Regions from separate parts of the Streptomyces castrisilvae genome, predicted to be linked through region 4. Evidence: riboswitches for the same ligand, from Rfam matches in the RefSeq annotation. Region 4 holds a riboswitch; each other region holds the start of a gene.

Region 1 (2,188 bases), 1.1 Mb from region 4:
CCGCCCCCTCGCAGATCACCGCGTCGTACGTGCCCCGGAGCTGCTCCAGGCAGTCGACGACGGTGGACAGGAGCTTCTCCTGCCGGCCGCCGTGGTAGCCGCGGGCGCTCATCTCACCGACGGGCCGTCCCATCAGGACGACCTGGCTGGAGCGGTCGCCGCCGGGCTTGAGGAGGACCGGGTTCATCAGGGCGGTCGGCTCCACCCGGGCGGCCTGGGCCTGCATCGCCTGGGCGCGCCCGATCTCGGCGCCCTCGCGGGTGACGAAGGAGTTCAGCGACATGTTCTGCGCCTTGAACGGGGCGACCTTCACCCCCCGGCGCACCAGCCAGCGGCAGATCCCGGCGGTGACGACGCTCTTGCCCGCGTCCGACGTGGTTCCGGCGACCAGCAGTCCACCGCTCATCCCGTTCTCCGTCCAGAGGTCCGTCCGGGCGCGTGGGGGCCTGGGCCCCGCCCCGCTCCCGAGATCCGTCGCGCGGCCGCCCCCGCGCCCAGCCGGGCCGCCACGCTGACCCCGAGGGCCAGCACGCCCACCCGGCGCGAGAGGCGCACGGCGCGTTCGATGTCGCCGGTCTCCACCGCGCGGCCGGAACCGCCGTTGAGCACCGGCCGGTGTTCGATCCGCCCGCCGTAGGCGAGGGTGCCGCCGAGCCGTACGCCGAGCGCGCCGGCGAACGAGGCCTCCACCGGCCCCGCGTTGGGGCTGGGGTGCTGGGCCGCGTCCGCCCGCCAGGCGCGTACCGCTTCTCGCGGCCGGCCCCCGGCGGCCACGGCGAGCAGGGCCGTCAGCCGGGCGCCCGGCCAGCCCGCGAGGTCGTCCAGCCGGGCCGATGCCCAGCCGTAACGCCGGTAGCGGGGCGACTTGTGGCCGACCATCGCGTCCAGCGTGTTGGCGGCGCGGAAGCCGACGAGCCCGGGGACGCCGCCCAGGGCGCCCCACACCAGGGCGCCGACCACGGCGTCGGAGGTGTTCTCGGCGACGGACTCCACGACGGCGCGGGCGATCTGCGGGGCGTCCAGGGACTGCGGGTCGCGCCCGCACAGATGCGGCAGCCGCTCCCGGGCCAGCTCGACATCGCCCGCCGCGAGGGCCGCGCCGATGGACCGCGCCTCGCGCCCCAGAGACGTACCGCCGACGACGGACCAGGTGGCGGCGGCGGTCAGGGCTACGGACGCGGCGGGGTGGCGGCGCAGGGCGCGGGCGGCCAGCGCGGCGCTCCCGGCGGCGCCTCCGGCGCAGAGCAGGGTGTGCAGTGCGCCCCAGCCCCGGTGGTCGCGCCAGAGCCGGTGTTCGACGCCTGCCGCGGCCCGCCCGAAGGCGGCGACCGGGTGCCCCCTGCGGGGGTCACCGAGCAGCAGATCGCCGATCAGACCGGCCGTGGCGCCGTACGCGTAGATGCGATCGGCACGCACGGTTCAGCCGGCCGTCACGCCTCGGAGGACCTTCGTACGGGCAGCCGCCCGCGGGGGCGGCGGGGGAACGGTCGCACGGCAGCCGGGCATGGCGATATGTCCTCACTCAGGGTCCGCGCCCTGGTTCGACGTGACGGCGGCGAGAGTCTCCTGGCTTCCGGATCGGCGGTTTCCCCGGTCTTCCAGTCCGCCTCGGCGGGCCGTGACGTGCGGTGGTGGGGACCGCTCCCCGGTGACAGTGGCGGGACCGCGCCGGATTCGCACCGGCTTCCTCTGCTGTCGCCGTAATGGCTCCGGCAGTCCACCACGCCCCGCGAACGCCCGTCAACTTGCTGTTGACCTGCGACGGCGCAGTGTGCGCAGACGCACATCGGGCCGGAAGCGCACGAGGTGCGTCCGGCCCGATGCGAGGGGGAGGAGGTGTCAGGCGACGATCAGATAGATGCCGTACGCGACCGCCGCCGCGCACAGCCCGAAGCAGACGTACGCGCCGGCGCGGGCCAGCAGGAGCGAGGTGCCCGCCCGGCCGCCCCGCGTGGCAGGCTCGGGCTGCTTGGAGAGGCCGACGATGCCGAGGGTGAAGAGGCCCACCAGAGCGACGGTGGTGACGAGGGAGACGCCGAAGACGGTTCCCAGGGCTGCCCAGTCGATGTTCATGCGGAGTGTCCTTACCGAGTACCGGAGTACCGGGATGAGTGCCGGGTCGCTCAGACCGTGGCGGGCCGGGGAGGATCGGCGACGGGTGCCGCGGGGGCCGGGATGGTGGCGGTGA
Region 2 (2,188 bases), 6.9 Mb from region 4:
CGGGCGCTCCTGACCCACCAGGGCAAATACCAGGCACGCATCGCGGGCGCCGCGATCGCCGCCCGCGCCCAGGGGACGCCGCTGGACACCGGCCGCTGGGGCGCCCACGCGGCGACCGCCGACCACGCGGCCGTCCCGCAGGTCGTCTTCACCGACCCGGAGGCCGCCTCGGTGGGCCTCACCCTGGCCGAGGCGGAAGAGGCCGGTCACCGGGTCCGTGCCGTCGACTTCGACCTCGGGTCCGTGGCCGGGGCCGGGCTCTACGCGGACGGCTACCGGGGCCGCGCCCGCATGATCGTGGACCTCGACCGCGAAGTCCTGCTGGGCGTCACGTTCGTCGGCCCCGGCATCGGTGAACTCCTCCACTCGGCGACGACGGCCGTCGTGGGCGAGATCCCCATCGCCCGGCTCTGGCACGCGGTGCCGGCCTACCCGACGATCAGCGAGGTCTGGCTCCGGCTGCTGGAGACCTACCGGGGCTGACGAGCCGCGTGAGGCGTGTCGTGTGTCAGCCGGCCCGCTCCGGTGCGAGCGGCCGGCCGCAGCGCAGGTTCCACCGCCCCGAGCGGCCGCTGAGTTCCGTCAGGGTCAACGGGGCGACATCGAGCCGCCAGAACGCCTGGGGCGGCAGTGCCAGCGCGTGGACCAGCGCCGCCCGCACCAGGGACGGCTCGGCGACGGCCAGCACCCGGCCGTCGCCTCCCCCGCCCCCGTCGCCGCTCCCGCCGCCGTCGTGCAGTGAGTCGAGCCAGGCGCCCGCTCTGGCGCACAGGCCGAGCAACGACTCGCCGCCGTGCGGGGCGGCGGCGGGGTCCGCCAGCCAGGCCGCCACCGCTTCCGGTTCGCGCGTACTCACCGCGTCCAGCCGGGCACCCGCCCACCGCCCCAACGCCCATTCGGCCAGGGCGGGTTCGCCGTCCGACCGGAGCCTGAGGGCCTCGGCGGTCAGGGCGCACCGCTGGGACGGCCCGTGCACGGCGCGGTCCGCGGCGGGCACCTGAGGGGCGGCGAGCCGCGCCGCCTCGACGCCGGAGGCGTCGAGCGCGGAGTCACCGGCGAACCGGGCCTCGCGCAGCGCCGCGTTCATCGCCGGTGAGATCAACATCACCCGTACCGTCATACCCGCCCTCAACTCCCCGAACAGTGGCCACACGGCCAAGCACACCATGGCATCCGGGGCCTTCGGGCGGTCCGGACGGGCCATGGCGGACGTCCGTGTCCAGGGGGTATGGTCTCGGCGACATGACGAGGGTGTGACGGAAGTCCGGTGAGAATCCGGCACGGTCGCGCCACTGTGTACCCGCACGCCCGCGGGAAGTCAGACCCAGCACCTTCGTCTCAGGCACCACGATCGGGACGCGTGTTCCCACAGGAGGTTCTGCCATGGCGCAGACTGCTGCCCCCGCCACCGGCGCATCCGCCATCACCCCCATCTCCCTGAAGGCCCTTGCCCCTTGGGCGGTCTTCTTCGGCATTCTCATGCTGGTCCTGCTCTACTTCGTCGGCGCCGAGCAGGGTGCCACGGCCGTCATCTCGGGCGAAGGCGTGCACGAGTGGGTCCACGACGGCCGCCACCTCCTCGGTTTCCCCTGCCACTGACCTGCCTGCTGATCCAGGGGAATCCCTCATGAACTCCATATCTGTCAGAGCCCTGCTGGTCCGCGGCATGCTGGCCGGACTGGTCGCGGGTGCGCTCGCGATGCTCGTCGCGTACTTCCTCGGCGAGTCCCGGGTGGACGCCGCCATCGCGCTCGAAGAGGCCGCCCACAGCGGCCACGGCCACGACCACGGCGCCGCCGAGGAACTCGTCAGCCGGAGCATGCAGTCCACCGCGGGCCTGGCCACCGGTGTACTCGTGTTCGGCGTGGCCATCGGCGGCATCGCCGCGCTCGTCTTCTGCTACGCCCTCGGCCGGATGGGCCGGTTCGGCCCGCGGGCCACGGCCGCGCTGATCGCGGGTGCGGCCCTGCTGAGCGTGTACATCGTGCCGTTCCTGAAGTACCCGGCCAACCCGCCGGCCGTCGGCAACCCCGACACCATCGGCAAACGCACCGTGCTGTTCTTCCTCATGGTCGCCCTCAGTGTGCTGCTCGCCGTCGCCGCGGTCATCATCGGCAAGCGGCTCGCGCCCCGCCTGGGCAACTGGAACGCGACGGTCGTGGCGGCAGCCGGCTATGTGCTGCTGATC
Region 3 (2,188 bases), 6.9 Mb from region 4:
AGACTGGAGGCATGAGCCCATCACCGCATCTGAACGAGCTGGGGGAGTTCCTCAAGGCACGCCGATCCGAGCTGACCCCCCGCGCCGTGGGCCTGCCCGACAAGGCCGGAAAGCGCCGGGTGGCGGGTCTGCGCCGTGAAGAGGTCGCACAGCTGGCGGCGATCTCCACGGACTACTACACCCGACTCGAACAGGGGCGTCTGCCTGCCTCTGCCCCCGTACTCGAAGCTGTTGCACAGGCCCTCGGCCTGGATGAAGACCAGCGCCGCTACCTCTTCGGGCTCGCGGGCAAGGAAGCGGACAAGCCGCGCCGCCGCGCCCGCCAAAGGGTCCAGCCGCAGTTGCGCCGGGTGCTGGAAGACCTCGCGGCCACCCCGGCCGTCGTCATGGGCCGCCGCATGGACATTCTCGCCTGGAACTCCCTCGCCGCCGCCATGGTGACCGATTTCGCAGCCGTTCCGGAAAAGCACCGGAACTACGTCCGCGTCCTTTTCACCGATCCGGCCATGCGAACGCTCTACGCCGACTGGAAAAGCGTGGCACGCATGGCGGTTGCACAACTGCGCATGGAAGCAGCGAAATACCCGGACGACCCGAGACTGACCGCCCTGGTCGGCGAACTGTGTGTCCAGGACGGAGACTTCCGCAGGTGGTGGGCCGCCCACCACGTCGCCACCCTCGGCGTCGGAACCAAGGTCCTCGACCATCCCGTCGCCGGGCGGCTGTCACTGGACTGGGACACCCTCACCGCCGGCACCGACCCCGACCAGCAGCTCGTCCTGTGGACCGCCGAGGCCGGATCACCCACCTATGACCGGCTGCGCATCCTCGCCTCGTGGGCCGCCGACCACGCGATCTCGTCGGCCTCCTGAACCGGCTCGCCGGGCGTGGCCCGGATCACCCATGCCGGGCCGGAGCGCATCCGCAGCCGGAAACGACGACTGGGCGGGCGAGCGCTGTTCCGCCGGCGACGTCCCTCCGGTGAGGGACGGGTGGCATCATGGCTGGTGACTTGGGCGGCAGCGCTCCGAGGAAACCGGTGTGAATCCGGTGCGGTACCGCCACTGTGATCGGCGAGCGGATCCCGACGTGCCACTGCCCCGCGCGGGCGGGGCACCGGGGCGCGCGCTTGCCCGAGAGCCAGAGACTCACGCTGTCGCCCCCTCGACGTACCCCCGGGGCGGAACTCCCCGGCGAGAGGGAGGACGCGGCATGCTTGAACAGCCCGCCGACGAGAACGTACCGACAGCGGACCGGGCGGTCCCGTGCCGGGTGGTGGTGTGCCGCGACTGCTGCTGCGGGACCGTGAAGGTCGACGCCGATCACGCGGCGCAGACCGCGCGGTTGCGGGAGATCGCCCCGGTGCGGATCTCCGAGTGCCTGGACGTGTGCGATCAGGCCAACGTCGTCGTCGTGCAGCCCTCGGCGGCCGCACGGGCGGCAGGCGCCCGCCCGGTCTGGCTCGGGCTGGTCAATGACCCGGCAGCGACGGAGGACATAGTGGAATGGGTGCGGGCCGGCGGGCCGGGTGTCGCGGCCCGCCCCGAGATCCTGGACCTCTATGTGATCGCCGCGCCCCGCCGCGTCGGGACAGCGGCCTCATGAACGGCGGCCGGGGCACGGCGGACGACGTACCGGCGGACGACGTACCGATGGACGACGTACCGATGGACGACGTACCGGCATACGACGTACCGGCGGACGAGGTCGTCGAGGCGCTGCGGGACGTCGCGCGGCTGGGAGGCTTCTTCGCCCTCGACACGGTCCGGGGGCTCGCGTCCGGCTCCGGCTCCGGCTCCGGTGAGGAGCGTCTCACGCGGGAGGGTTTCGCGGCGCGGGCCAGGACCGTCAACGAACGCTACGGCACTGCCGAAACCCGTATCGGCGTCTCCATCGCCCACCTCGGACTCGCGGCACGCCTGTGGTCGCCGGTCCTCGCCTGCGCCCTGGTCCACGGGATCGTGCCGGTGATGACCACCGTGGAATGGGCCGGCGACGGCTCAGCCCTTCGGCTGGCCGGGCCGCGGGGCAGCCGCGTCCCCCCGTCCGGGTCGTCACCGGCGGACGCCGTGGCCACGCAGACCGACGGCGTCCTTCAGCGCGTCGAGAGCCACCTGCCCGTCAAGATGGCGCCGCGGCTGCTCGCGGGGAACTCCGCTTCCGCGCTGGCCGGTTCGGCGGCGCAGCT
Region 4 (2,188 bases):
GCCGAGTTCGGGCAGCTCGAAGAGGTCGGGGAACTCCAGCGTGGTCGCCCCTGCCGCCCGCCAGCGCTCGACCAGGACCATGATGCGCATCGAGTCGAGCCCGAGGTCGACGAGATTCTCCTCGGGTGCGATCTCGGCGGGCTCACAGCCCAGCAGTTCCGCGATGTCGGCCCGGACACGCTCGGGCGACAAGGTCTGGCTCATCGGACGACTCCTTCGGGGGGTGGGCACCGACGGGTGGGTCGGAGCGGTGGTGCGGTGGGTACGGGCCCGGCGGCGGGCAACGCGAACGGCCGGGCGGGGAGAGGGTTTTCGCCGGTGGCGGTGGGCGCGGCCCGTCCCGCCGGGAGCGCGGAGCGGCTCACGGCGGGCGGACGGCGACTTCGGGGCACACGCTTCGGGACCCACAGGGTTCAGAGGCTGCCGGCGTCACGATCAGCCGTGCGGACGGCCTCGACCGCCGGGCCACCGCCCCTCACCTTCCACGCCCACACGAAGTCCCCCCTAAAGCCCAGGCAAGGCTAACCTAACATCGACTTGCGCGGCACAGACACCTCTTCCGCCAACCGGACATCCTTCGCCCGGAGTTCAGGCAGTCGGGCACTGGGAACTTAGGCTACCCTCACTTAACCTAGCGCAGGAGGCCGGGCCGCGTGAAGGGCCACACCCCGGCCCCACCCCTCCCGCGCGGTTTCCGTCCCGGTATGTGAGCCGGGGCGCCACGCACGGTCCGCGACCCCGTAGGCTGGCGGCGCAGCTGGTTCGCCCTGTCCGCCAGACAGGCGCGTCGTAAGAGGGAACCCGGTGGGAATCCGGGACTGCCCCGCAGCGGTGAGTGGGAACGACCGCCGTCATACGCACTGGATCCGTCCGATCCGGGAAGCGACGGCCAGTAGGAATCCGTCCCTGGCGGATGCGCCCGCGAGTCCGAAGACCTGCCCGTTGCCCGCGTACGACCCCTCGTACGCGGAAATCCCGGTGACCTCGTGGGCGGGTCGGCGTGCGTACCTGACGAAGAACCCGCACCGTGTGTGCCAGGGGCCCGTCCGGTTCGTCATCCCTTCGCGTCCGTGTCCCGTCCCGGGATGTTCAGGAGTCATCTCGCGAAGGAGATTTCCGTGACATCCAAGCCCGCAGCCGCGGCAGCGCAGGCCACCGTGTACGGCTACCCCCGGCAGGGCCCGGACCGGGAGCTGAAGAAGGCGATCGAGGGTTACTGGAAGGGCCGGGTCACCGCCGACGCCCTCCGGGAGACGGCGGCAGAGCTGCGCCGGTCCAACTGGCGGCAGCTGGCCGGCGCCGGCGTCCACGAGGTGCCGACCGGTGACTTCTCGTACTACGACCACGTCCTGGACACCAGCGTCATGGTCGGGGCCGTCCCGGACCGGCACCGCGAGGCCGTCGCGTCCGACGCGCTCGACGGGTACTTCGCCATGGCGCGCGGGACCCAGGACGTGGCCCCGCTGGAGATGACCAAGTGGTTCGACACGAACTACCACTACCTGGTCCCCGAGCTCGGCCCCGACACCGTCTTCAGCGCCGACTCCACCAAGCAGGTCACCGAGCTGACCGAGGCCCTCGCGCTCGGGCACACCGCCCGGCCCGTGCTCGTCGGTCCCGTCACCTATCTCCTGCTGGCCAAGCCCGCCCCCGGGGTGGCCGCCGGCTTCGAACCGCTCACCCTGCTCGACCGGCTGCTCCCGGTGTACGCGGAGGTGCTCGCCGACCTGCGCGCCGCCGGAGCGCGGTGGGTGCAGCTGGACGAGCCCGCCCTCGTCCAGGACCGCACCCCGGCCGAGCTGAACGCCGCCGCCCGCGCCTACCGCGGCCTCGGCGCCCTCACCGACCGGCCCCAGCTGCTCGTCGCCTCCTACTTCGACCGGCTCGGCGAGGCGCTCCCGGTCCTGGCGAAGGCCCCCGTCGAGGGTCTGGCGCTCGACTTCACCGGCGCCGCCGCGGCCAACCTGGAGGACCTCGCAGCCGTCGGCGGGCTCCCCGGCAAGCGGCTCGTCGCGGGCGTCGTCAACGGCCGCAACATCTGGATCAACGACTACGAGAAGTCCCTCGCGACCCTCGCCACGCTCCTCGGTCTCGCCGGCCGGGTCGACGTCGCCGCGTCCTGCTCCCTGCTGCACGTCCCGCTGGACACCGCGCCGGAGAAGGACATCGACCCGGAGATCCTCCGCTG

What was found. Region 4 has a riboswitch for cobalamin ahead of metE (5-methyltetrahydropteroyltriglutamate--homocysteine S-methyltransferase). Riboswitches for the same ligand answer to the same signal wherever they lie in the genome.
Region 1: linked by a shared signal. The riboswitch ahead of P8A18_RS06385 (cobalamin biosynthesis protein) and the one ahead of metE (5-methyltetrahydropteroyltriglutamate--homocysteine S-methyltransferase) in region 4 are both predicted to bind cobalamin.
Region 2: linked by a shared signal. The riboswitch ahead of P8A18_RS31730 (CbtB domain-containing protein) and the one ahead of metE (5-methyltetrahydropteroyltriglutamate--homocysteine S-methyltransferase) in region 4 are both predicted to bind cobalamin.
Region 3: linked by a shared signal. The riboswitch ahead of P8A18_RS31840 ((2Fe-2S) ferredoxin domain-containing protein) and the one ahead of metE (5-methyltetrahydropteroyltriglutamate--homocysteine S-methyltransferase) in region 4 are both predicted to bind cobalamin.

What each region holds. Positions count from the first base shown of each region.
Region 1 is NZ_CP120997.1:1,520,908-1,523,095, reverse strand. Features, by position in the region: gene P8A18_RS06390 (cobyric acid synthase) at 1-406, opposite strand, end outside; gene P8A18_RS06385 (cobalamin biosynthesis protein) at 403-1,416, opposite strand; cobalamin riboswitch at 1,561-1,689, opposite strand; gene P8A18_RS06380 (hypothetical protein) at 1,840-2,073, opposite strand; gene P8A18_RS06375 (inorganic phosphate transporter) at 2,124-2,188, opposite strand, start outside.
Region 2 is NZ_CP120997.1:7,333,175-7,335,362, forward strand. Features, by position in the region: gene P8A18_RS31720 (dihydrolipoyl dehydrogenase family protein) at 1-483, shown strand, start outside; gene P8A18_RS31725 (histidine phosphatase family protein) at 509-1,120, opposite strand; adenosylcobalamin (AdoCbl) riboswitch at 1,233-1,381, shown strand; gene P8A18_RS31730 (CbtB domain-containing protein) at 1,384-1,599, shown strand; gene P8A18_RS31735 (CbtA family protein) at 1,628-2,188, shown strand, end outside.
Region 3 is NZ_CP120997.1:7,354,759-7,356,946, forward strand. Features, by position in the region: gene P8A18_RS31835 (helix-turn-helix domain-containing protein) at 12-872, shown strand; cobalamin riboswitch at 1,030-1,150, shown strand; gene P8A18_RS31840 ((2Fe-2S) ferredoxin domain-containing protein) at 1,213-1,605, shown strand; gene P8A18_RS31845 ((2Fe-2S)-binding protein) at 1,653-2,188, shown strand, end outside.
Region 4 is NZ_CP120997.1:436,178-438,365, forward strand. Features, by position in the region: gene P8A18_RS01680 (phosphopantetheine-binding protein) at 1-204, opposite strand, end outside; cobalamin riboswitch at 742-957, shown strand; gene metE (5-methyltetrahydropteroyltriglutamate--homocysteine S-methyltransferase) at 1,119-2,188, shown strand, end outside.